DNA from 2 places in the Neobacillus sp. NPDC093182 genome. Region 1 is predicted to be linked to the other one. Evidence: riboswitches for the same ligand, from Rfam matches in the RefSeq annotation. Region 1 holds a riboswitch; the other holds the start of a gene.
What was found. A riboswitch is a leader RNA that binds a small molecule or an ion and turns the genes downstream of it on or off. The one in region 1 is predicted to bind FMN.

Region 1 (12,685 bases):
TTATGATAGACTTATTATATAGTAAATAAAAACGAAAGCCATATTTTTAAGCAAATTTCGCCAAAAATCTTTTTACTTTTCGAAAGTTCGCAATAAATTTGCCATTTCAATAGCGCCAGTTGCAACATCCCAGCCTTTATTTCCTGCCTTTGTTCCTGCACGCTCAATCGCCTGTTCAATCGATTCTGTTGTTAATACTCCAAAAATAACCGGAATGCCGCTATCTAGATTTATTCTTGAAACGCCCTTTGCTACTTCATTACATACATAGTCGAAATGTGGTGTGGACCCGCGAATCACGGTTCCTAATGTAATAACAGCATCATATTTTTTGCTAATGGCCATCTTTTGAGCCACTAAAGGAATTTCGAATGCACCTGGCACCCAAGCAATTTCAACATCATCTTCGCTTACACCATGTCTTTTAAGAGCATCCTGTGCACCGCTTAATAATTTACTGGTTATAAACTCGTTAAAACGTCCTACAACAATTCCTATCTTTAAACCTGAGCCTACTAAATTACCTTCATAAATATGTCCCATTTTAATACCTCCAAATTATTGTGTAGTTTTTATTTTACCTTTTCTTCGTTGATCTCCATTTGCAAAGGAACTGTTTCAACGACCTCAAGATCAAATCCCTTAATTCCTTTTATTTTTCGCGGGTTATTGGTTAACAATTTCATTTTGCTAATCCCTAAATCCTTTAAAATCTGAGCACCAATACCAAATTCACGTAAATCAGCTTCACCAGTGTTGTGACCATCCTCTAGCTGCTCGTGTGCCCGCAATTTATTGACTAAACCACTGCTCTGACGCATATAAAGGAGGACTCCGTTTCCTGCTCTTTCAATTTGACTTAATGCCGCATGGAGCTGAGACCTGCATTCGCAGCGGTAAGAACCGAAAACATCACCGGTTAAACACTCGGAATGAACACGAACAAGGATAGGATTCTCAGGATTAATTTCCCCTTTTATTAACGCTAAATGCTCTTTTCCATCAATGACGTTTGAGTATCCTGCAGCCTTAAATTCACCAAATTCCGTAGGCAAATTGATTTCAACTTCACGTTTGACCAGCTTGTCTTTTTTATTGCGATATTCAATCAAATCTTTAATGGTGATCATCTTGACGTCAAGTTCATCGGCAATTTTCCGCAACTCCGGAACACGTGCCATGGTTCCATCCTCATTCATGATTTCACAAATCACTCCTGCAGGCTTAGATCCGCATAGTCTTGCTAAATCCACTGCCGCTTCGGTGTGTCCTGTTCTTCTCAAGACCCCGCCTTTTTTTGCGATCAATGGAAAAATATGGCCTGGCCTTTTAAAATCAGAAGGTTTTGATTCCGGGTCGAGCATACTTAATACGGTTGCCGAACGTTCAAACGCTGATATCCCTGTGGTGGTAAATTTATGGTCAATACTGACTGTAAAGGCGGTACCATGTTCATCTGTATTAACTGCAACCATTGGAAAAAGTTCTAATTTCTGCGCCAATTCCTCCTCAATTGGAATACAGATCAAACCTCTTCCATGAGTAGCCATTAAATTAATTACCTCTGGTGTTGCTTTTTCAGCTAATGAGACAAAGTCACCTTCGTTTTCTCGGTCCTCGTCATCACAAACAATGATAACTTTTCCGTTTTGTAAATCAATCAAGGCTTCTTCAATTTTATCAAACACGTGTAATCTCTCCTTTCTATGTACTTAAGCAAATCCATGCTCTTCTAAAAAGCTGGCACTAATACCGGATGAACTTTTTTTGTTACCCGTATTTTGTCCTCTCGTTAAAAAATGCCCCACATACTTACCAATCATATCGCATTCTAAATTGACAATATCTCCGGACTCCTTAAGACCGATAATACTTTCAGATAAAGTATGGGGAATGAGTGATAAAGTAAATGTTTCGTCTGTGACTCCAAATACTGTAAGGCTTGTCCCGTCGACAGCAATCGAACCTCTTTCAATTACATACCTTAATATTTCCGGTGAGGCCTCAATTTCGTAATAAACAGCATTTTCCACCTGTTTTTTACTTTTAATTACCCCAGTACCATCAATATGACCTGAAACGAAATGACCTCCAAATCGACCCCCTGCTGCCATGGCTCTTTCGAGATTCACTTTGGCACCACGTTTCAAAGATTGTAAACTCGATGCTTTCACGGTTTCAGGCATCACATCTACCGTAAACTGGCTGCTAGTAAAGCTAGTGACGGTAAGACAAACACCGTTTACCGAGATACTGTCGCCAAGATGAACATCCTTGAGAATTTTTTTCGCGTCAATTGTTAGAACAAAGGATTCTCCGCTTCGCTTGATATTCGCTACTACTCCTAATTCTTCAATAATGCCGGTAAACATAGCTTTTGTTCTCCCTCCCTATCTTTTGCAAGTTCATGCAAATTTTTTTCCTGGCTTACGATCATAAAAGAAGAAAAAAGGACCCTGAAGATATGAAACACTTCAGGGTCCTTGGAAAAGGCAATGAGAAAATAGGGCTTAAAAAAGGGTAGACTGCTCCCTTGGCTAAACCGGATTTTTTCCTTCTCCCATCCAGACTTTAACTGTCGGCTCTGGAGTTTCACCAGATCCACCGCTTAACATTTTGTTAAACGGGTCACGGACTAAGAAGCTGCGCTTCATCACCGCCGGTTAGGAATTTCACCTGACCCCGAAGGAATTATTCAACTATATGATTACTACTAGTATACCTAATAGTTGTGACAATTGCTAAAGAAAAGAAGCAGAAGTCAAAATCTTCTCCTTCACATCCAATTTAATAATCGCTTCCATACGTTTTTACAGGCAGATAAAGTTCAAATTGAATATTTCCATCGTTATCAAGATCTATTTGTTTAAACACTTCTAAACTCAGGGCATTGTTATCCAAATCATAACCATACTCCTGCATCCATACCAACGTCTGCTTATATGTATTTTCTACTTCTTCTAGACTCCCTTTATGCGAAGTACAAACATAATTTTTACGAGGAATTGTGAACCCTACCATACCCTCAGGGACATTTTCCAGCTTTTCCACTGGTGTTGTTACATAATAGGTCAATTCCGTTTCTCTGCTATGAAAGGGAGCAATGAAGATAGAAGTATTCGTTTGATTAGGTACCTCATCAATCCGCTCTTTCATCACATTAAATAATTCGGGAATGGTATTCAGTTGTGAATAGGTACCGCTCCACGAAATTCCAACTACCTTCATTTCTTCTTTTTCAAGCACTTGGATATCCAAACATATCCCTCCTCTAAAGTTGTTCATATATCTATTATTCTCACTGTATCCCTGAAATTCCTTCCTAAAAACGACAACATCGTGAATACTTTAAATTTGACGCTGACTTAATCATATTATTTTTGGAACAGTTTACTTATGATAATTTTTTCCCACAGTCTCCATGGTAATAAATTCTTCAAAAGTATAGAAGTTTTCACACCACGGCCAATGGGATACCTTATATCAGGGTTTTCCATTATGGCAATTTCAGTTATTTTTCTTGCAACATCAAGAGGGTCGCCAAAGCTGTTTTCGCCTTCTGCAATATATCTTTCTATGCTTTGCATATAATCTTGATAAGGTGAATCGGTCTGCAATGATTTAACTGCAACCTGTTTACCACTCGACCAAATATTTGTTTTATAGGAACCAGGTTCAATTAAAACCACCTTCACTCCAAATGGCTGCATTTCTAAACGAAGACTCTCACTCCAGCCCTCAATAGCATGCTTTGAGGCAATATAGGGTGAAAGTCCAGGGAAAGCTACCTTACCGCTAATGCTGCTAACATTAATAATACATCCATACTTTTGTTTCCTCATCACAGGTAAAAAGGCCTTGGTGACGGCAATAACCCCAAAGACATTTGTTTCAAATTGTTTTCGGTACTCATCCATCGAAATTTCTTCAACAAAGCCAGCACCGGCATAACCAGCATTATTAATCAAAACATCTATTTTCCCAACCTCATTGAGTACTCGCGTTTGGAATGCTAGGATTGATTTTTCATCCGTAACATCTAATTCAAAAACAATGATTCGGGATGCTGCTCCATGCTTTCTTGCCTCTTCCAACAGGCTGCTGCTTTTACGGCTGTTCCTCATAGCAGCAATAACGGTAAAACCCTTTCGTGCTAATTCAACAGAGGTACTCAATCCAAATCCGCTGGATGTACCGGTTATAATCGCTGTTTTGTTATTCATTCATTTATCTCCCTTTCACTTCTGCAAGAATTAGTTTAATACGGGAAATTCGCAAAAATTGTCGAAAGTTACGATTTTTTCATAATTAATTCAAAAAAAAAACAAAAAGACTGTCATCTTGACCAGTCTTTTTTGTTTTTCCTATTTATTGCACTTCTTGTGGAATCGCCAGGCCTAAACCCTTTGCTACTCTTTCACCATACTCTGGATCTGCCTTATAGAAGTGTTGAATTTGACGAAGTTTAATATCATCTCTCTCAACAGGCTTCATGGCACCTACAATCGTTTCAATGAGACGAGCACGCTCTTCCTTGGACATTAAGCGATACAGGTCCCCAGCTTGTGTGTAATGATCGTTGTGGTCGTATGAAACACTTTCCGCAACACCAGAAACTGGGAATGCAGTCGTTTTCGCAGCCGGTGATTCTGTTGGACCTCCAAAGCTGTTAGGTTCATAGTAAACCGAACCGCCGCCATTATTGTCAAAGCGCATTTGACCATCACGCTGATAGTTATTTACTTCAACATTTGGACGATTAATAGGAAGCAGGTTGTGATTGGCTCCTACACGATAGCGATGCGCATCGGAATAAGCAAATAAGCGGCCCTGCAGCATTTTATCTGGTGAAGGCTCAATACCAGGCACCAGCGTTCCAGGTGAGAACGCAGCCTGCTCTACTTCTGCAAAGTAATTTTCTGGATTACGGTTTAATACCATTTGTCCCACTTCCATTAATGGGTAATCCTTATGTGACCATACTTTGGTTACATCAAATGGATCAAAACGATAAGTATCAGCGTCTTCTAAAGACATGATTTGAACATATAACGTCCATTTAGGGAAGTCGCCCTGTTCAATCGCATTAAATAAATCTTCTGTATGATAATCGGGATTTTCACCAGCAAGCTTTGCAGCAACGTCATTTGTCATATTCTTAACACCTTGCTCAGTTTTAAAGTGATATTTCACCCAGACAGCTTCGCCTTCTGCATTTACCCATTTGAAAGTATGGCTTCCATATCCATTCATATGACGAAGTGTTGCAGGAATACCACGATCACCCATCAAGTATGTTACTTGGTGTAATGATTCTGGTGATAATGACCAGAAATCCCAAACCGCATTTGGATTTTTCAAATGAGTGCGCGGGTCTCTTTTTTGTGTATGGATAAAGTCTGGAAATTTAATCGCGTCTCTGATAAAGAAAATAGGAGTATTGTTTCCTACTAAATCATAATTTCCTTCTTCTGTATAAAACTTAACAGCAAAACCGCGTGGATCTCTCACAGTATCAGCTGAGCCTAACTCACCTGCTACAGTTGAGAATCGAATAAACATTGGTGTGGTTTTGCCAACACCATTAAATAATTTTGCTTTTGTATATTTTGACATATCATTGGTGACTTCAAAATATCCATGTGCCCCAGTACCTTTTGCATGAACAACCCTCTCAGGCACTCGCTCGCGGTTGAAGTGTGCTAATTTCTCTAGTAAATGCACATCCTGGATAAATGTTGGTCCACGGGAGCCGGCAGTCATCGAATTTTGATTATCTCCTACTGGTGCTCCGTAGCTTGTTGTAATATGTTTTTTCTCGTTACTCATTTAATCACCTCATAAACTATTTAATTACTACTCAACAAAATTATAATGAAAATTTTATTAAAATCAATACTAAATTAAAATAATTATAAAATAATATTAAATATAATCAAATAAGTTAGTTTTCCGCCATACATTTAAAAGGTGGTATTAAAATTAAAAGACGAAATTGTTAATTTTAGTGTAAATAGATTATACTGAGGGTATGAAAGTACATTTTTTCAGGAGGATTTCCTAATGTCAGAAAACAATCAAACAAACCAAAATGAAGAACCAAAAAAGAAAATGAGTTTGCAGGAAGCGATGAAGCAGCAGTTAGCGAATAAGAAGAACAAAGCTGCAGCAGCGAATAACACCCAGGGCGGTCTTCAAAATAGCCAAAAAATGAAAAGCCAGCAGACGAAAAAAGTAAGTAATACCCGCAGGAAAATGGGTGTTTAATGAACGGGCAAAATAGAAAAGACATCACTGCCGGTACTCAGGTTAAAATTGTACTTAAGGCTGATCAAAGAACTGGAAAACTTACAAGTGGTGTAGTGAAGGATATTTTAACAAACTCAAGCTTTCATCCTCATGGAATAAAGGTAAGGTTAATGGATGGTCAAGTTGGCAGAGTGCAGGAAATAGTAAATTCAACGTCCTCCTAACGGGTAACATGAACTGCCCTAGGTATGAATTTTCTTAATTAACCCTATACTATAAATAACCATTTTACTTATCACATATTGAACTCCACTTATTGTGGAGTTTTTTTTATGAACTCTTACAGAAAAATAAAATAAAAAACAGACTCACAATTGGAGTCTGTTTTATTTAGAAGGTTTATTATGCTTTACGAACGTTAACCGCTTGTGGACCACGTTGTCCATTTTCGATTTCAAACGTCACTTCTTGACCTTCATCTAAGGTTTTGTAACCTTCACCTTGAATAGCTGAGAAATGAACGAAAACATCGTCTCCGCCATCACGCTCAATAAATCCAAAGCCTTTTTCACCGTTAAACCATTTTACTTTACCTTGTTCCATTTTTGTAGCTCCTCCTAGCATGTAACAATTACATGAAATTGCAATATAGTCTTGCCCGATTATTATAACCAAGAGAAATTATTTTTAAACAATTTCCTCTTGTATATAAAGTATTTCACACTTTAATCAATTTTATTTCAAAAAAAATATATTTCCATCTGAATAATGTTAATAGTTCGTGAAAGATACTATTACAGCACCCATTTCTGAATTGCTATAGCAACACCATCTTCATTATTTGAAGATGTAACCCAAGCTGCCGCCTTTTTTACGGTATCCTGAGCATTTCCCATTGCAATGCCTAATCCGGCTTCTTTTATCATTGCCAAATCATTAAGACTGTCGCCTACAGCCATGACATTTTTCATATCTATTCCAATACGTTCACAGACTAATTTCAGTCCTTTCGCTTTATTAATCCCAGCTGGGTTTACTTCTATATTTGTTGGAGTGGAGTTGCTTAATTCAAACTCCCCACGGGCCTGCAGCTCTTTTAAAATTTTGTCTCTGGTAGGGACATCTTTAATGTTAAATCCAAATTTCAGCCATTCCTCTCCATGAATGTCCTCTGGCATTTCATCAAACCAGTTTCGACTCGTACTGATGGCCCAATAACGGACCTTATGCTTTTTGGTAAGCTCTGTCATCCATTGAATGGATTCAGACTGGACTAGATTTCTTTCCACCAGCCCTCTTTTCTCATCCCAAATTTCACTGCCATTTACCGTCACCAAATACGATGATAATGCTAAAGAATCTGCATGCTTTTCACATTTTCTAAGTGAGCGTCCAGTACTAAGGACCACATAAATTCCTTTTTCCTGAGCTTCCGTAATCGCCTGACGGTTTGCTTCTGATATCTCATGTTGATCATTCAACAGAGTCCCGTCCATATCAAGAGCGATTAATTTTATCCCATTATCACTTTTGAAATTTTCCATATGTAATCAACTCCTTTAAAACCATATTATTAGAGTACACCATATTCATTTATCCTCAAAATATCGTTCATTTTTAACAAAAAACCCCTACGAATTATCGTAAGGCTTTCTCACAGTTACTGCTGATATTGTACCCGGTGAAGGCTTGCAAAAATACCGCCTTGTTGTATTAACTCGTCATGACCGCCTTCCTCAGCAATACCATCTTCGGTCACGACAATGATCCGGTCAGCATTCCGAATCGTTGCAAGTCTATGTGCAATAATCAAGGTTGTTCTATTTTTAGCAAGTTCATTCAATGCTTCTTGAATTACCATTTCTGTTTCAGTATCTAGTGCTGAAGTTGCTTCATCGAGGATTAAAATAGGAGGATTCTTCAAAAACATCCTTGCAATGGCAAGTCTTTGTTTTTGACCGCCGGATAGCTTTAATCCGCGTTCTCCGATTTCTGTATCATATCCATCAGGCAGTGATTGAATAAATTTTTCAAGATGAGCACGTTTTGCAGCATCAATTATTTCATCATCTGTAGCATTTCTCTTTCCGTATGCAATATTTTCTCTGATGGTCCCTGTAAAAAGAAAGACATCTTGTTGAACAATACCGATTTGAGAGCGCAGTGATTTTTTTGTGATGTTACGAATATCGAATCCATCAATCATAATGCTGCCCTTGCTGACATCATAAAACCTCGGAATTAATGAACAAATGGTGGTTTTACCTGCCCCTGATGGTCCGACAAACGCAATCGTTTCGCCTGCACGAATGTCCAAGTTTATATTTTCAAGCACTGATTTTTGCTTATCATAGCTGAAAGTAACATCTTTAAAGGCTATATCCCCGCTAAGTGCAGCTACTTCAATCGCATCTTCCGTATCTTTAACTTCTGGCTCAGAATCAATAATCTCCGTAAAACGTTTAAATCCTGCCATGCCTTTTGGATACAATTCCATGATAGCGCTAATTTTATCGATAGGTTTAAATAGAACATTTACATAAAGAACAAATCCGACAAGTTCCCCGTAAGTAAGCTGACCTGTGAAGCTAAGCCAAGCACCATAAACAAGTACAATTATCGTAATAAGTCTTGTCATCATATAAATACCCGATAGACTGAAAGACATCACGCGATATCCAACTAGTTTTGCATTTCGATATTTATGATTATTTTTTCGAAATCTTGCAATCTCAAAATCTTCATTTGTAAATGATTGAACCACACGGCTTCCTGAAACACTATCTTCCACTCTAGCATTTACATCTGCAATGCTTGTGTACATATGACTCCAGGCTTTATTCATCTTTAGATTACAGACTACAACTAATAATGCCAATAACGGTAAAATCAAAACAGCAACAAGTGCTAGTTGCACATTGATCGTCAGCATAATCCAGAATGCACCGATAAACGTCATTACCGCAATGAAAACATCCTCAGGTCCATGGTGTGCAAGTTCACCCAGGTCAAAAAGGTCATTGGTAATCCTGCTCATAATATGCCCGGTCTTGGTATTATCGAAAAAGCGGAACGACTGTTTTTGTACATGCTCAAAAAGTTCTTGTCTCATATCTGTTTCAATATTAATACCAAGCTTGTGACCCCAGTAGTTCACAACAAACTGCAAGAAGGTACTAAGGATATAAACCGTTAGCAGCGCTATACTGACAGTTACAATGGTTTGCCACTCTCCTCCGGGTAGCAGTTCATCAATAAACCATGATACTGCAAGTGGAAAGGCTAACTCTAAAACCGCTACAACGACTGCACTGCTAAAATCTAGAATAAAAAGCTTTTTATGCGGTTTGTAATAGGAAAAGAAACGTCGAATCATCGCAGATCTCCTTTTTATGTAAGTACTTGGATTATATGAAAATATTTAGAAAATTACAATCAAAAAACCACCTAGAATAACTTCAGGTGGAATTCATTTTATTCTATATTTTATTAATGATGGTGGTGATGGCCGCCCTTTGATGGGTTGGTAATCAGCCATTCTTCCTTTGGAACATGAAACAGTTGAATCCATACACCATCAAGATATTCCTCACGAGTATCTAGAATGATATCTATGTCCTTATCTGTTTTTACCACTTCATCATGCTCTGTTGGAGTATCCAGCATTAAATCATAATGGGCATGGTCGCCATGCATATTGGTTACATACACACGGAACAATTTCCCTTCTGCTTCTGGACCTTCTAGCATTTTTTTCAAAGCTTTCGCTGCATGGCGATTAATTTTGACTTTCATGTTTGTCTCTCCTATTCCATTGGTATACATATTCATTATCCCATTAATTTGCAAAAATAGACAATTATTTTATTATTGCAACTTCCAGGCCATTTTATATTGGAATTTAAAACCTTAACAAATTTGTCACAAATTCTTCAAAAAACGTATATAAACATCACACCTTTGTTGTTAATATTGTGGTACGGGATAATAACACTAATTATATAGTTATTATTAGGTAGTAATAATTTTTGATAAATCCGAAAACAAGTTTGTGAATGAATTCACGAATAACCACAGTGATTATTAATGAGAGGAGTTATAAAAAATGCACAAAAAGGGTATTAAAATGGCTTTCTTTACAGTGTTCTTTACAATCATCACGATATTATCTGGTTGTGAGCCATTACTTGTCTTGGATCCTAAAGGACCTCAAGCAGAAAGACAGGCAAGCGACATCCTATTATCGATAGGGGTTATGGCTTTTATTGTCATTGTTGTTTTTGCATTGTTAGTCTATATGTTAGTGAAATATCGTGCTTCTAAACAAAAAGCAGATTATGAACCACCTCATATTGAAGGAAACCTTTGGGTTGAGGTCATTATGGTAGGTATTCCAGTATTAATCGTTGCTTTCCTATCTTATGTATCCGTTCAAAGTAACTATATTGTTGAGGCAAAACCAAAAGGATACGAAGATAAGGAACCATTGGTCGTTTATGCTTCATCCTCGAACTGGAAGTGGCACTTTAGTTACCCAGAAGAAGGCATTGAAACAGTAAATTACTTATATATCCCAACAGACCGACCACTGGAATTTAAACTATATTCATATGGACCCATTACTAGTTTTTGGATTCCACAACTTGGGGGACAAAAATATGCAATGGGTGACCATGTAACAACTTTACATTTAGCCGCAGATGTCCCTGGTGAATTCATGGGGCGAAATGCAAACTTCTCGGGTAAAGGATTTGCTGAAAATACCTTCAATGTAACAGCCATGTCTCAAGAGGATTTTGATGACTGGGTAAAAGAAGTAAAAGAAACTGCAAAACCGATTACAGAGGAAAAATTCGAAGAATTATTAGAACCAGGTCATCTAGGGCAGCAAACATACACTGGGACTCACCTAGAGTTTTCACCGCCGCCAGCTGGCCATGATCATAGCGAAGAAACACCTGAAACAGAAACTCACACAGAATCCCATACCGGACATGAAGGTATGAGTCATTAATATTAAAAGTAATCTTCCCTTGAAAGGAGATATAATAAATGGATTTCTTTGATCGATTTGCCGTTCCACATCCAAGTCTTGCGATTTATGCTTCGATGGCTGCCATCGGACTTACAATAATCGCCGTTATTGCCGGATTAACTTATTTTAAAAAATGGGGCTACCTATGGCGTGAGTGGCTGACAACTGTTGACCACAAACGAATTGGTATTATGTATCTGCTCTCTGCCCTCCTTATGCTATTCCGAGGCGGAGTTGACGCCATCATGATGCGTGCTCAGCTGGCAGTACCTGAAAATACACTGCTCGACGCTCAGCACTACAATGAAATTTTCACTACACACGGGATCGTAATGATTCTCTTTATGGCAATGCCATTCATCATGTTCTTTATGAACTTTGTTGTTCCACTACAAATTGGAGCACGCGATGTGGCCTTCCCACGTTTGAACGCATTAAGCTTTTGGTTATTCTTTATGGGTGCGATGTTATTCAACATTTCATTCGTTGTCGGCGGCTCACCTGACGCAGGCTGGACCTCTTACTTCCCGCTTGCAGGTAACGAATTCAGTACATCTGTCGGTACCAATTATTATATGATTGCGATTCAGATTGCTGGTATTGGTACATTAATGACCGGTATTAACTTTATTACTACCATTCTCAAAATGAGAGCACCTGGTATGACATTAATGAAAATGCCAATGTTTACTTGGTCTGCTTTAATTGCCAACGTCATCATCGTATTCGCATTTCCAGTTTTAGCCGTTTTACTTGCAATGGGAACGCTGGATCGTCAATTTGGAACACATTTCTTTACTATGGATAATGGCGGTATGGATATGCTTTGGGCGAACATTTTCTGGGTTTGGGGACACCCTGAAGTATATATCTTAATCCTGCCGGCTTTCGGTATTTATAGTGAAGTTATCTCAACCTTTGCACGTCGTAACCTATATGGTTATAAATCTATGGTCGGCTCAATGGTTATTATCTCGTTACTATCATTCTTAGTTTGGGCGCACCATTTCTTTACCATGGGGCAAGGTGCATTAACAAATAGTATTTTCTCGATTACAACCATGGCAATTGCTGTTCCTACTGGTGTAAAGATCTTTAACTGGCTCTTCACGCTTAGAAAAGGAAAAATTGTTTTTACTACACCAATGCTTTATAGCATACTCTTCATTCCGTTATTTACACTCGGCGGAGTTACCGGGGTTATGCTAGCGATGTCTGCTGCAGACTATCAATATCATAATACAATGTTCTTAGTTGCTCACTTCCACAACGTTATTATTCCTGGTGTTGTTTATGCAATGCTGGCAGGGCTGCACTATTATTGGCCAAAAATGTTTGGTTTCATGTTAAATGAGAAAATTGGTAAATGGACAGCATGGCTGCTTTCAATCGGCTTCATCT
Region 2 (12,685 bases), on a different contig from region 1:
ATGAGTTAGGCTTTAATAATTTGTACAGCTCATGGTGGTATTTAGTATTAATCGCGATGATAGGCATTTCTCTTGTCATTTGCAGTCTAGACAGGGTGGTGCCATTGTATAAGGCACTAAAAGCCCAAAGAGTAACAAGGCATGAGGGTTTTTTAAAGCGCCAGCGTCTGTTTGGAACAAGTGAAAACATTGATGAGCAAGATATCGCAGCTGTTAAACAACGATTAAAGGCAAAACGCTATCATGTAAGAGAAGAAAACGGAGATTTACTTGCTGAAAAGGGGCGTTTTTCTCGTTGGGGTCCTTATGTGAACCATGTGGGATTAATTATTTTCTTAATCGGCGGTATACTGAGATTTGTTCCAGGAATGTACATTGATAAAGTGTTATGGCTGCGTGAAGGTGAAACCAAGGTTGTCCCTGAAACAGATGGACAATATTATGTAGCAAACGAGAAGTTTATTCTGGAAAATTATGATAAGGAAAAGGACAAAACCTTTGAAGCTGCGATTGATCGTGCTGGTATGGTAGTGAAAAATTATCAGACAAACGCAGTGCTTTATAAAAGAGTAGGACCAGCTATTCCAGGGGAAAAGCCAGAATTAGAAAAGGTAAAAGAACACAAAATCAAAGTCAATCAGCCATTAAAATTTGAAAAGTTTGCTTTATACCAAGTAGACTACAAATTGGATGAACTAAATACAATGTCCTTCTCATTAACAAACAAAGCGAGCGGGAAAACCTTTGGAGACATAAAAATAAATCTTTATGACCCAAATCCGAAATATGACCTAGGAAATGGATATCAGGTTGAAGTTTTGAGTTTTTTCCCAGACTTTGAATTTGCAGAAAACGGGGAACCTACAACAAAATCAAGGATACCTAATAATCCTGCCTTTGTGTTCAAAATGACTTCACCGGAAGTACCAAATGGGGAAACGAGTTTCGTTGCCATTCAGCAAACCATTGAGCCATTAGGTGATAATCAATACAAAATGGCATTCAAAGGGATCGAAACCAAAAATGTTACGGCCTTAACTGTTCGAAAAGATTTAACGATTTGGATCATTGTTTTAGGCGGAATTCTCTTTATGATTGGTGTCATCCAAGGTGCTTATTGGAACCATCGGAGAATTTGGGTACAAAACAAAAATGGTGAAATCTGGATTGCTGCTCATACGAATAAAAATTGGTATGGTCTAAAAAGAGAAATTGAAAGTGTACTCTCTGAAACGAAAATTAATATTCCTAATGATCAGATTCAAAATGAAAAAGTGGATAAGGAGGGAGTCTAGTTGGTAACAATAAGTAGTAATTTACTTTATATTGCATTTGTTCTTTATTTAGTTGCGACCCTCTTCTTTGGTGGAGCCATCAAGGCTAAAAAAGATATTGAAGAAAAAAAAGGTACAAATCGCTGGGGGAAAATTGCCGTTTTTATAACAATTGTGGGCTTTATTTCTCAGGTGGGATATTTTATTACAAGATGGATCGCTGCTGGACATGCGCCTGTAAGTAATCTATTTGAGTTTACAACCTTTTTCGGAATGTGTCTCGTTGGTGCATTCATAGTCATTTATTTTATTTATCGGACACCGCTCCTTGGGTTGTTTACAATGCCTGTTGCGATACTTGTTATTGCTTATGCAAGTATGTTTCCTAGAGATATTTCGCCATTAATACCTGCGCTGCAAAGTGACTGGCTTCATATCCATGTTACAACGGCAGCTTTAGGTGAAGCGATTTTAGCAATAAGCTTTGCTGCCGGATTGATCTATCTAGTAAAGGTAATTGACCAATCTAAAGCAAGTAAGCGAACTTTTTGGCTTGAAACAGTGATGTTTGGGTTAGTAACTACACTTGGATTTGTTCTTGTATCTACTTTGTTCTCCGCTATGGAGTACAAAGCAGAATTTAATTGGATTGATAAGAATGACCAAGCGGCGACAATTGAATATACAATGCCAGCTCTTACTGGTCCTCATGAAGGGGAACTTTTAACAAAAGGGAAATTTGAACCGCTCATTGAAATGCCTGCAATCATAAATGCAAAGAAAATGAATTCTGTTATTTGGTCATTTATTGGTGGTTTTATTCTTTATGGGTTATTAAGATTAATACTAAGAAAACGAATTTCTGCTGCACTTCAGCCTTTAGTTAAAAACATTAATCTGGATTTTGTGGATGAAATTAGCTATCGGTCAGTACTAATAGGTTTCCCTGTATTTACCTTAGGGGCATTGATTTTTGCGATGATATGGGCACAAATTGCCTGGACAAGATTTTGGGGCTGGGATCCAAAAGAGGTATGGGCATTAATTACGTGGTTATTCTACGCAGCCTTTTTACACCTCCGTCTTTCAAAAGGATGGCATGGGGAAAAATCAGCATGGCTTGCGGTCATTGGTTTTGTCATTATCATGTTTAACTTAGTGGCTGTAAACCTAGTTATCGCAGGACTCCATTCTTATGCTGGATAATCAAGATTTTAATTTTATAACCTTTACTTTTTCCAAGTAAAGGTTATTTTTCAAATAATAAGTTAAAAATTAGTTGATTTGTCAAAATTTCGACACTATTTGCAAGGACAATTACGTTTAGTTATAGATTAAAATAGTCACATTTTGTAAAATAACAGCATGGGGGGGATTATTAATGGATAAAGACGTAAAAATTTTAGTAGTAGATGACGAGGAAAGAATTCGTCGATTATTAAAAATGTATTTAGAGCGTGAGGAATACTCGATTGATGAAGCAGAAGATGGGAATGAAGCCTTAACGAAAGCGATTGCAAATGATTATGATGTAATCCTTTTAGACTTAATGATGCCTGGTAAAGATGGTATAGAGGTATGCCGTGAATTAAGGGAAAAAAAGGCTACACCTGTTATTATGTTAACAGCAAAAGGTGAAGAGGTAAACCGTGTACAAGGGTTCGAAGTGGGTACAGACGATTATATTGTTAAACCATTCAGCCCTAGAGAAGTAGTGCTGCGGGTAAAGGCTCTGTTAAGAAGGTCTTCTCAAACTAGTTATCTGCAAACAGATACAACAACGAAGGATGTTATAGTGTTCCCGCATTTAACAATTGATAATGACGCACATAGAGTTCTGGCGGACGGTAAGGAAGTAAGTTTAACTCCAAAAGAATATGAATTATTATATTTCCTTGCTAAAGCACCTGATAAAGTATTTGACCGGGAGCAATTACTGAAAGAAGTATGGCATTATGAATTTTTTGGAGATTTACGTACAGTTGACACACACGTAAAGCGTCTTCGTGAAAAGTTAAATAAAGTCTCTGAGCAGGCAGCAAGAATGATTGTAACAGTTTGGGGAGTTGGTTATAAATTTGAGGTAGTTAATGAATGACCTTTTTACGAAGTGTTGTTGGTAAACTCTGGTTTACCATAATATTTTTGGTTGCCTTTATCCTTTTCATCTTAACGGTTATGCTTCTTGAGTTTTTCGAGAATAACACCATTATGGAAACCAAAAATGATTTAACTCATCAGGCTGAGAAAATAGCTAAAGTATTGGAAAATCATCCAGATGAGCAATTTCCTTTAGGATTAGAAATCTTTTGGGAAATTATTGATGAGGTTACAAATGTGGTCATCATTAAAAATGACCAGGAAGTCTATTTCTCTCCCAACTCGGAAAAATCAGTGAAATTATCGGCACCAGACATCCGAAATGATGTTGAATTGTCCAAAGTTTTTGAGGAAAACAGAACAGTAGAAAAAGTCTCAAAGCTTTCTTCTAATGAATCAGAAAAAGACAGTGCAAAATATTCAATCATCGGTGTTCCGCTGCACATGGATGATAGACAAAATGGTGCTGTGTTTATCTATCAATCCTTGGAGGTAGTTGAAGAAACTACGCATTCAACAACTAATTTTATATTACTTGTTGCGGGTGTCGCAATTATCCTAACAACTATTTTTGCTTTCTTTTTGTCTACTAGGATTACAGCACCATTAAGGAAAATGAGAGAAGCAGCTTTTGAAGTAGCAAGAGGGAAATTTGATACAAAAGTACCGATTTTAACGCATGACGAAATTGGGGAACTTGCCACAGCCTTTAACCAAATGGGGCGTCAATTAAAGTTCAATATGAATGCCCTTAGCCAGGAAAAAGAGCAGCTTGCGAGCATTTTAAGTAGTATGGCTGATGGTGTAATAACCTTTAATCGTGATGGAACGATCTTGATAACCAATCCTCCAGCAGACCGCTTTTTGCAATATTGGTATTATGAAAAAGGTGGACCTGGTTCCACTTCTGAAGAAATACCAACAGAAGCAATGGAACTTTTTCAACGAGCTGTTGATACGGAGAAAGAGCAAGTAGGGGAAATTTCTCTTCAAGGCCGCCATTGGGTCATTCTGGTCAGCCCGCTTTATAGTAACCGATTTATTCGTGGAGCGGTAGCTGTACTTAGAGATATGACAGAGGAACGGGTATTAGAAAAGATGAGAAAAGACTTTATTGCAAATGTTTCTCACGAGCTTCGGACACCTATTTCCATGTTACAGGGCTATAGTGAAGCGATTGTAGATGACATTGCTGAATCACAGGAAGAGAAAAAAGAGATGGCTAAGGTCATCTATGATGAATCATTAAGGATGGGCAGACTTGTTAATGAGCTGCTTGACCTTGCTAGAATGGAAGCAGGACATATTCAGTTAACACTTGATGAGGTAAACCTCCACTCCTTTATGAATAGAATCGTCCATAAATTTCAAGGGCTGGCTAGAGACAATGAAATTCACCTAAGTGCTGACCTAGAAAATAATATACCCAATATATTATTTGACCCCGATCGGATTGAACAAGTTCTGACCAATTTAATTGATAATGCTATCAGACATACTCCACAGGGTGGATCAGTTAGATTACTTGTAAAAAAGGATGATTTTGGCATAAGAGTGGAAGTGTCAGATTCAGGTTCAGGTATACCGGAAGAAGATTTACCATTCGTTTTTGAACGTTTTTATAAAGCGGACAAAGCACGTACTAGAGGAAGAGCTGGTACTGGGCTGGGACTAGCTATTGCGAAAAATATTATTGATGCACACCGAGGGCATATTTCGGTACAAAGTAAAATTGGACAAGGAACGACATTTACCTTCTTACTTCCACGAAAATAAGAAAAAAATGGCGATTTCTCTTGATTCACGGGGAACATTTTGAAAAACGCAAAACTCATCTATTTACTGGTGAGTTTTTTTGTTTTTTACAGTTCTTAATGTAGCCTTCACTTTTTGGCATAAAAAGTCTATATTTAAAATGTGAAACTTTTTGTACATAAGTATCGACTAATTCTATGAACGGGGAGGGGAATGGATGGACTCCGTTTTCGATGAACTATATCAAAAATATCATCATGACGTTTTTCAATTTTTATTTTATATGGTAAGAAACAAGGAACAGGCAGAGGATTTAGTACAAGAAGTATATATCAGGGTGTTTAAATCCTATCATCGTTTTGAAGGAAAGAGCAGCGAAAAAACGTGGCTTTTTTCTATCGCACGGAATGTCGCAATTGATTCATTTCGAAAGCAAAAGGGATGGAAGGGCAGACTGCTTGAAAAGTTTGATTGGTCTTCAAGCCAAGTAAAAGATGAATACCCAATTCCAGAAGAAATTATGGTTCATAAAGAAGAAGTCAAATGGATTTATCAGTGTTTAGAGCATTGTACAGTGGATCAACGTTCTGTAGTGATATTGCGTTTCTTAAATGATTTATCTATTACCGAAACTGCCGAAACATTGGGGTGGACAGAGAGTAAAGTGAAAACAACACAGCACCGCGCATTAAAGGTTTTAAAGAAGTATATGGAAATGTTTAATGAAAAGGAGGGATTAGAAAGTGAAAAAGTCAGAGTGGAGCGATAAGCAGCTCGAAGAATTACTAAGGCAAATGCCCAAAATACAAGACCATCGCAATCCTCGTGACATATACCAAAATCTTTCTATAAAAAAGAGAAAAAGACCGGCGTGGCTAATTCCAGGTTTTGCAGCTGCAGCGGCCTTACTCCTATTCTTCTTATTAGTTCCTAAAATGTTGAATGGAACACAAAATTCTTTTGATAGTGCAAAACAGGAAGAATCTTCAAGTGAAGCAAAGATAAGCCAGTCTGATGATCACTCATCGCTTTTGATGAAAAAAGAAGATCGTATATCAGGTTCTGAACCTGAAATGGGGATAACCGAAATCAATAAAAATGCTTTATATGATGATGAAGTGGATGATGGAACTGTAATCACCTATTGGATTCCTGATTCGCAGGCACAAAATGTAGTACCTATATCCATTGTTGTTACTCCGGATAATAATAAGAATTGGTTAACTATTTTTACAGAATCAATGGAATTATTAAATGAAGAGGAATGGGGATTATCTGATTATTATCCTGTAAATGCCAAGTTCGAATTGGATGATACTAAGAATACGGTCATTGTTGACGTACCTAAAAATCATCCATATGGGCAAGGTTCTACTGCTGAATTGAATTTTATAACCACGCTTAAGAAAAATATAGCTTCGAACAGCAATGTAAATAAAATTATGCTAAAAACAGATGGTCAGCCCGGTATAGAACTTGGTAATTATGGCGTACTGCAAGAATTAGAAGTAAAACCAGAAGGAAAACACGCTTATTTCTTTTATACACCTGATGGGATGGAAACCACCTACCTCGTCCCTTCGGCTGATACGTATCAAGATATTAACGCTGCTTTCGAAGCAATGAAGACAGATCATCAAGAGCTAGGTCTAGCAGCCTCTTTAGTGCCTTCCTTCCCTATTAAGGAGGTTACAACCAAAGAAAATAATTTAATCATCACCCTGGATGAAAACGCAGCAATGGAGAATAACTTGGAAACCGTGTACTCCTATGAAGCTATTTTATTAACTGCTAAGGATTTTGGGATTGATACGATAACGGTTTTGAATGCCCCTATTCAGCTTTTAGGACCATTTGATTTAACGAAAGAAATGAAAGTTCCACTAGCGCCGAATCTTCGTCAAATCCAATAAAAATGTGTTAAAAAGATTGACCATAACAAGGTTAATCTTTTTTTGTGTATAAAAATCCATTTGTCTCCAAATTATAACAAGTATGTTCAACCGCTCTCATCAAACTATAAGTTCTAAACTTAATTAAGTTAACATATGGTTTGTGGAGGAGAGGACAAGATTAAGGAGGAAAAAAATTAAATGCGAGACTACATAAGGCGGCTTTTAATCGCCGCAATTATGGCGCTTTGTGTCAGTTTATTATTTTTAGGAGGTAAACAGACGGAAGCGAGTATGCGGGATTCACAAGAAATAAAAGCTGGATGGATATGGCCCACGGATGGTGTCGTATCTGATACATATGGGACAAGGCATGGAACACATAAAGGAATAGATATTGCTGGGAGTCTTAATTCACCTATAGTTGCTGTAGAGGATGGCGTAGTTGGTAAATCCTATTATTCGAAAACGTATGGGAATGTTGTCTTTATTAAGCACCCAAATAATTTTGTTACTGTTTATGCTCACTTAAATAATCGACTTGTTAATGAGGGGCAAGCGATTAAACAGGGTGATAGAATTGGAACCATGGGGAGAACGGGTGAATCTACAGGCGTTCATCTCCATTTTGAGAGTCATCAAATCGAATGGACCTATGATAAGAAAAATGCTATCGATCCCGAAAGGCTTCTTGGCAATGCTGAGGTTGGTGTGGCAGTAAAAGGCGGCATGGCTAGTAACATAGAAAGCCTAGTTGCTAGTACGAATGTAAATAGTGATAAGGCCCATTATATTGTACAAGCAGGAGACACACTGACTTCTATAGCAAAGAAAAGTAATCTTACAGTTGAAAAGCTAAAGGAAGTTAATCAATTAAAATCAGATCTTATCATGCCTGAACAAATTTTAGTTATCTATAAATAACTCACCCGCGCTAACCATCAAATATGTGTTAGCGCTTTTTTCTTTTCATAACTAATTATTATTAGTATAATTAAAAAGAAATTAAATATCGATCTATCTTCGGGGCAGGGTGAAATTCCCGATCGGCGGTATTAGAGTAAAACTCTTGAGCCCGCGAGCCGTTATGGCAGGATTTGGTGTGATTCCAAAGCCGACAGTATAGTCTGGATGGGAGAAGATGGAGGTTCTGCGACGTTCAAAAAATGCTGGTATTTTGAACGTTTATTAAGAGTGCCTTTGTAAACTCCCTCAAGATATATTTCTTGAGGTTTTTTATTTTACTGGGACACCTTAAAAGCTGCTGAACCTCTCTTCCTAACTTGATGGATCAAAGAGGAGAGAGGAAAAAATGAAGAAAAACATGAGTGTCAAAGCAATTGTATCAATTGGAATGCTGAGCAGTATCGCATATCTTTTAATGCTGATAAATTTCCCGCTCCCGCCATTCCCAAATTTCTTGTTCATTGATTTTAGCGATATCCCAGCATTAATCGCAGCTTTAATTTTTGGACCTGCTGCAGGAATATTAGTCGAGTTTTTCAAAAATGCCCTTAATTATGTAGCTACTGGAAGTGCAACAGGAATTCCGGTTGGGCATATTGCCAATTTTCTAGCTGGTATATTGTTTGTGCTGCCTACTTACTATGTTTACAACAAAATGAAAACCAGAAAAGGAATGACACTTGCACTGATTGTCGGAACCCTTATTATGGCGGTAATGATGAGCGTTTTAAATTACTTGTTTATTTTACCGGCTTATACTTCGCTGCTGCAGTTCCCTGACATGCGTAATTTAGTAGTACCTGCAATCTTACCTTTCAATATCATTAAAGGCATAATGATGTCTTCAATATTTATGCTGCTATTCATTAGAATGCAGTCATGGATCAATAAATTAACCATTGTAAAAAGTGCTTAATATACTAAAAGTAAGAAACCAGGCGCGATCCCGGTTTCTTATTTTTATTTTATATGAATAAATAACCCCCGCCTAAGTCGGCGGGGGCAGCAGCTTAACAATATTTTAATGACAAAATATTATTCGAATTTAGTTGCGTTGCCTTCAAACGGTTCATCAGCAACTTTAATTGAATCTGTAGGACAGCCTTCGAAAGCATCCATCATGTCATCAATTAATACATCAGGGATTTCAACAATACCCTCATTATCATCAAGAGTTACAAATGCAATACCCTCATCATCATAATCATAAATGTCTGGTGCTGCTGCGCCGCATGCTCCGCATGCAATGCAAGTTTCTTTGTCAACAATCGTATACTTTGCCATGAAAAAAAAACCTCCCAATAAAATAACTTACTACATTCCATATATTATGGAAACGCATTACTCACTCCTATTGTAAAACTCTAAGAGTAACTTTTCAATAGAAAAATGCTCTATAGGATTTGGATTCCGCTAATCCTCCACAATTTTTAGCAGCACGACCGTCTGTTTCATGATAGAATAAGGGATAGAAAAATAGGTGATTTTGTCGATTATAAGCAAAAAGTGGTGGAATGAAATGTGTAAAATTGAAAACATTTTGTTATATTGTTTAAAACAATTAAATGGTGAACGAACAATTTATTCCATCTATCATCTTTTAAATGGAAAAAAATCATCACAAACACTTCAGGATGCACATTTATTTTCACTTAAAAGATACTTTCGGATACTTGAACCATTAACTCGAGAATCTTTTGAAGAGATTTTTAATCACTTAATTGAAAAAAAACTGGTTGAACCATGTGGGGAACAAAGATTTCTACTTACCTCAGCTGGCGAAGATTACTTAATAAATCATTCACAGCCCTATTATGTAAATGGCTGGCGGTATCAACCCTTTACTTTATTAGTTTGGGAAAGACTCTCGTTATTAGTACAAGTAACTTCAAATTTTACATTCCAAGAAACGAAATATATCCCAATCCAAAAAAATGTGGACGTTCATAACTGGTTAAAGGGTTTTCTAAAGTCTGCCTCTATACCCAAGCGAGAGCTGGGAAAATCCCTTTTTTCGGAATTAGTTAATATTTTTGAACAGGCAAGGGATGTCAATCCAGACGTCTTAATCTTTCGATTAACGGGATACAAGCAAATTGGGTTGACCTCGTCCCAAATTGCGAAAAAGTTAAATATAGATTCAACACACTATCATCTCGAATTTATTAATTCAATTCATTGTTTACTTCATTTTGTTGAAACTGATCCTTTTCGCTTTAAAGTGTTATCATCGCTGCTTGCTAATTTAGACCAAAAGGATTCCTTAACACTTTCGGCTCGTAAAACCCTGGTGCTTTTAAATCAAGGCTTTACCGCTGAGGAGATCTCAAGCATTCGGAATCTAAAAATAAGTACGATTGAAGACCATCTTGTAGAGTTTGCTTTGAATGTTAAAGATTTTTCTATTAACTCATATGTAGATGAAGAAATTCAGCTTAAGATTTTAGAAATTTCAAGGCGAGAATCTACTAGGGAGCTTAAGGTAATTAGGAACACTTTAAAAACAGCTTCCTACTTTCAAATCAGACTCGTTCTTGCAAAGTATGGTGATAGACAATGGAATTAGAAAATCTTCTTAATAAGTATTTTGGGTATCAAACCTTTAAAACCGGGCAAAAGGAAGTGATTTCTTCTCTGCTTGGAGGGAACCACACGATTGCAATGCTTCCAACAGGCACTGGAAAATCCTTATGCTACCAACTGCCAGGGTATTGTCTAGAAGGTCAAATCTTAATCATTTCTCCTCTGTTATCTTTAATGCAGGACCAGGTGGAACAATTAATGAAGTTTGGCGAGAAACGGGTCATTGCATTGAATTCTTTTCTTGATTCGGAGAAGAGAGGATACGTATTACGGAATTTAACAAAATATAAATATATTTTCGTTTCGCCAGAGATGTTAAGCTTGCCTATTATTATGAACAGGCTGCAGGCTCTTACTGTTTCATTATTTGTAGTAGATGAGGCACATTGTATTTCACAGTGGGGCTACGACTTTCGCCCGGAATATTCGAAGTTAGGAGAATACCGGAAACAATTAGGGAATCCCCTAACCCTCGCTTTAACAGCAACAGCAACCAAAAAAGTAAGAGAGGATATTATTCAATCTCTCGACTTACAGAGTTTTACTAAGATTGAATCAACGATAGACCGGCCTAATATCGCTTTTTATATTGAAGAAGTACCTAACTATTATGATAAACAATCTCGTTTGATAGAATTAGTTCGACAGCTTCAAAAACCGGGAATCATTTATTTTTCAAGTAAGAAAATGGCTGAACAAATGGCTTCTCTATTAGCGGAAAAGGGTATTACTAAAGCCATGGCTTACCATGGAGGCTTAGACCAGGAACAAAGAATCTTAATACAACAACAATTTATTCATGGACAACTCGATGTAATTTGTGCAACAAGTGCTTTTGGAATGGGAGTTAATAAGGAAAATATAAGATTTATTATTCATTACCATATGCCAATGCAAGTCGAATCTTACCTGCAGGAAATTGGGCGGGCAGGACGCGATGGTGAGGATAGTATTGCGATTTTACTATATTCTCCAGGAGATGAACAGCTTCCAGTACAGCTGGCAGAAAGCGAATTACCGTCTGAGCTGCAAATTGACTGGCTATTTTCATATTTTCCAAAGGAAGAAAATCTGAATGACCATTTTCTTAAAATGAATCAGCATTTACGAGAAGATGGGGGGTTCTCGGAGGTTCAGTGGCGGATTATTCAAGACTTTATCAAAAAGCCTGTAGCTTTTTCAAACTTAGAACAAGCAAGACAGAGCTTGAAGGATTTTGTTAATGATAGATTAAAGGTTAAGAAGGACAGTATTCATTATTTAAAAAAGTGGATTAAATCCAAATCGTGTAGAAGAGAATTAATTCTAGATTATTTTGAAGAAGAGCCTGTTGAGGGAAATAAACAGAATTGCTGCGACGTTTGTGGAATTCAGTTACAAGAATACGAAGCAGCGGATAATGTCCACAACAACACTGTTAACGAAGAAATGTGGAAGGATTATTTAGCCAATATTCTACTAAATCGTGAGTTGAGTATATGAAAAATAAATATAATGAACTAATTAAAGGATTAACCGATAGAGAACTGCTCTCTCATCTATATATGACCCAAATCTTACTGCTTGGCATTACATTTATTTTAGGCATTCTATTATTTGATCATTTTTCATATTTGCAAACCATTGACTTTTCTGATGTGAGAATTTTGTTAATTGGCGTTCCAGCAGGTGCAACTGTAGTCATTGTAGATATTATATTAATCAAATTACTACCAAAGTCTTTTTACGACGATGGAGGTTTGAACGAAAGAATTTTTAAGAATAGAAGTGTTTTTCACATAGCTTTGATTGCAGCATTTGTTGCATTCAGTGAAGAGCTGCTTTTTCGTGGTGTCATCCAAACGAAGGTTGGATTAATTCTTGCAAGTCTTATTTTTGCCATTATACATTATCGATACCTTTTTAATTGGTTTTTATTTTCTAATATTGTCATTCTTAGTTTTTTTATTGGCTCCGTTTATGAATGGAGTAACAATTTAGCTCTTACGATGATCATGCATTTTACAATTGATTTTTTATTAGGGCTTTATATTAAATATAAACTCACCATAGATGTCGATGAACAGGAGGGACTGCTTCATGAATAAAGAAGAACCTTTTAGAAGCCAGGCGGAA

Region 2: another riboswitch for FMN. It lies ahead of ACIQAA_RS01610 (ECF transporter S component); the one in region 1 lies ahead of ribE (riboflavin synthase).

Annotation. Positions count from the first base shown of each region.
Region 1 covers NZ_JBIVOI010000011.1:62,018-74,702, forward strand. The annotation lists gene ribH (6,7-dimethyl-8-ribityllumazine synthase) at 73-543, opposite strand; gene ribB (3,4-dihydroxy-2-butanone-4-phosphate synthase) at 573-1,688, opposite strand; gene ribE (riboflavin synthase) at 1,713-2,372, opposite strand; FMN riboswitch at 2,549-2,694, opposite strand; gene ACIQAA_RS19765 (GyrI-like domain-containing protein) at 2,788-3,258, opposite strand; gene ACIQAA_RS19770 (oxidoreductase) at 3,375-4,223, opposite strand; gene katA (catalase KatA) at 4,369-5,829, opposite strand; gene ACIQAA_RS19780 (hypothetical protein) at 6,064-6,267, shown strand; gene ACIQAA_RS19785 (YwbE family protein) at 6,267-6,473, shown strand; gene ACIQAA_RS19790 (cold-shock protein) at 6,652-6,852, opposite strand; gene ACIQAA_RS19795 (Cof-type HAD-IIB family hydrolase) at 7,044-7,793, opposite strand; gene ACIQAA_RS19800 (ABC transporter ATP-binding protein) at 7,910-9,625, opposite strand; gene ACIQAA_RS19805 (iron-sulfur cluster assembly accessory protein) at 9,739-10,044, opposite strand; gene qoxA (cytochrome aa3 quinol oxidase subunit II) at 10,355-11,263, shown strand; gene qoxB (cytochrome aa3 quinol oxidase subunit I) at 11,302-12,685, shown strand, end outside.
Region 2 covers NZ_JBIVOI010000001.1:300,294-312,978, reverse strand. The annotation lists gene resB (cytochrome c biogenesis protein ResB) at 1-1,295, shown strand, start outside; gene ccsB (c-type cytochrome biogenesis protein CcsB) at 1,296-2,480, shown strand; gene ACIQAA_RS01635 (response regulator transcription factor) at 2,656-3,372, shown strand; gene ACIQAA_RS01630 (ATP-binding protein) at 3,369-5,150, shown strand; gene sigX (RNA polymerase sigma factor SigX) at 5,347-5,898, shown strand; gene ACIQAA_RS01620 (hypothetical protein) at 5,873-7,042, shown strand; gene ACIQAA_RS01615 (peptidoglycan DD-metalloendopeptidase family protein) at 7,223-7,945, shown strand; FMN riboswitch at 8,037-8,168, shown strand; gene ACIQAA_RS01610 (ECF transporter S component) at 8,334-8,903, shown strand; gene ACIQAA_RS01605 (ferredoxin) at 9,023-9,271, opposite strand; gene ACIQAA_RS01600 (YpbB family protein) at 9,507-10,553, shown strand; gene ACIQAA_RS01595 (RecQ family ATP-dependent DNA helicase) at 10,544-12,052, shown strand; gene ACIQAA_RS01590 (CPBP family intramembrane glutamic endopeptidase) at 12,049-12,657, shown strand; gene ACIQAA_RS01585 (LysM peptidoglycan-binding domain-containing protein) at 12,650-12,685, shown strand, end outside.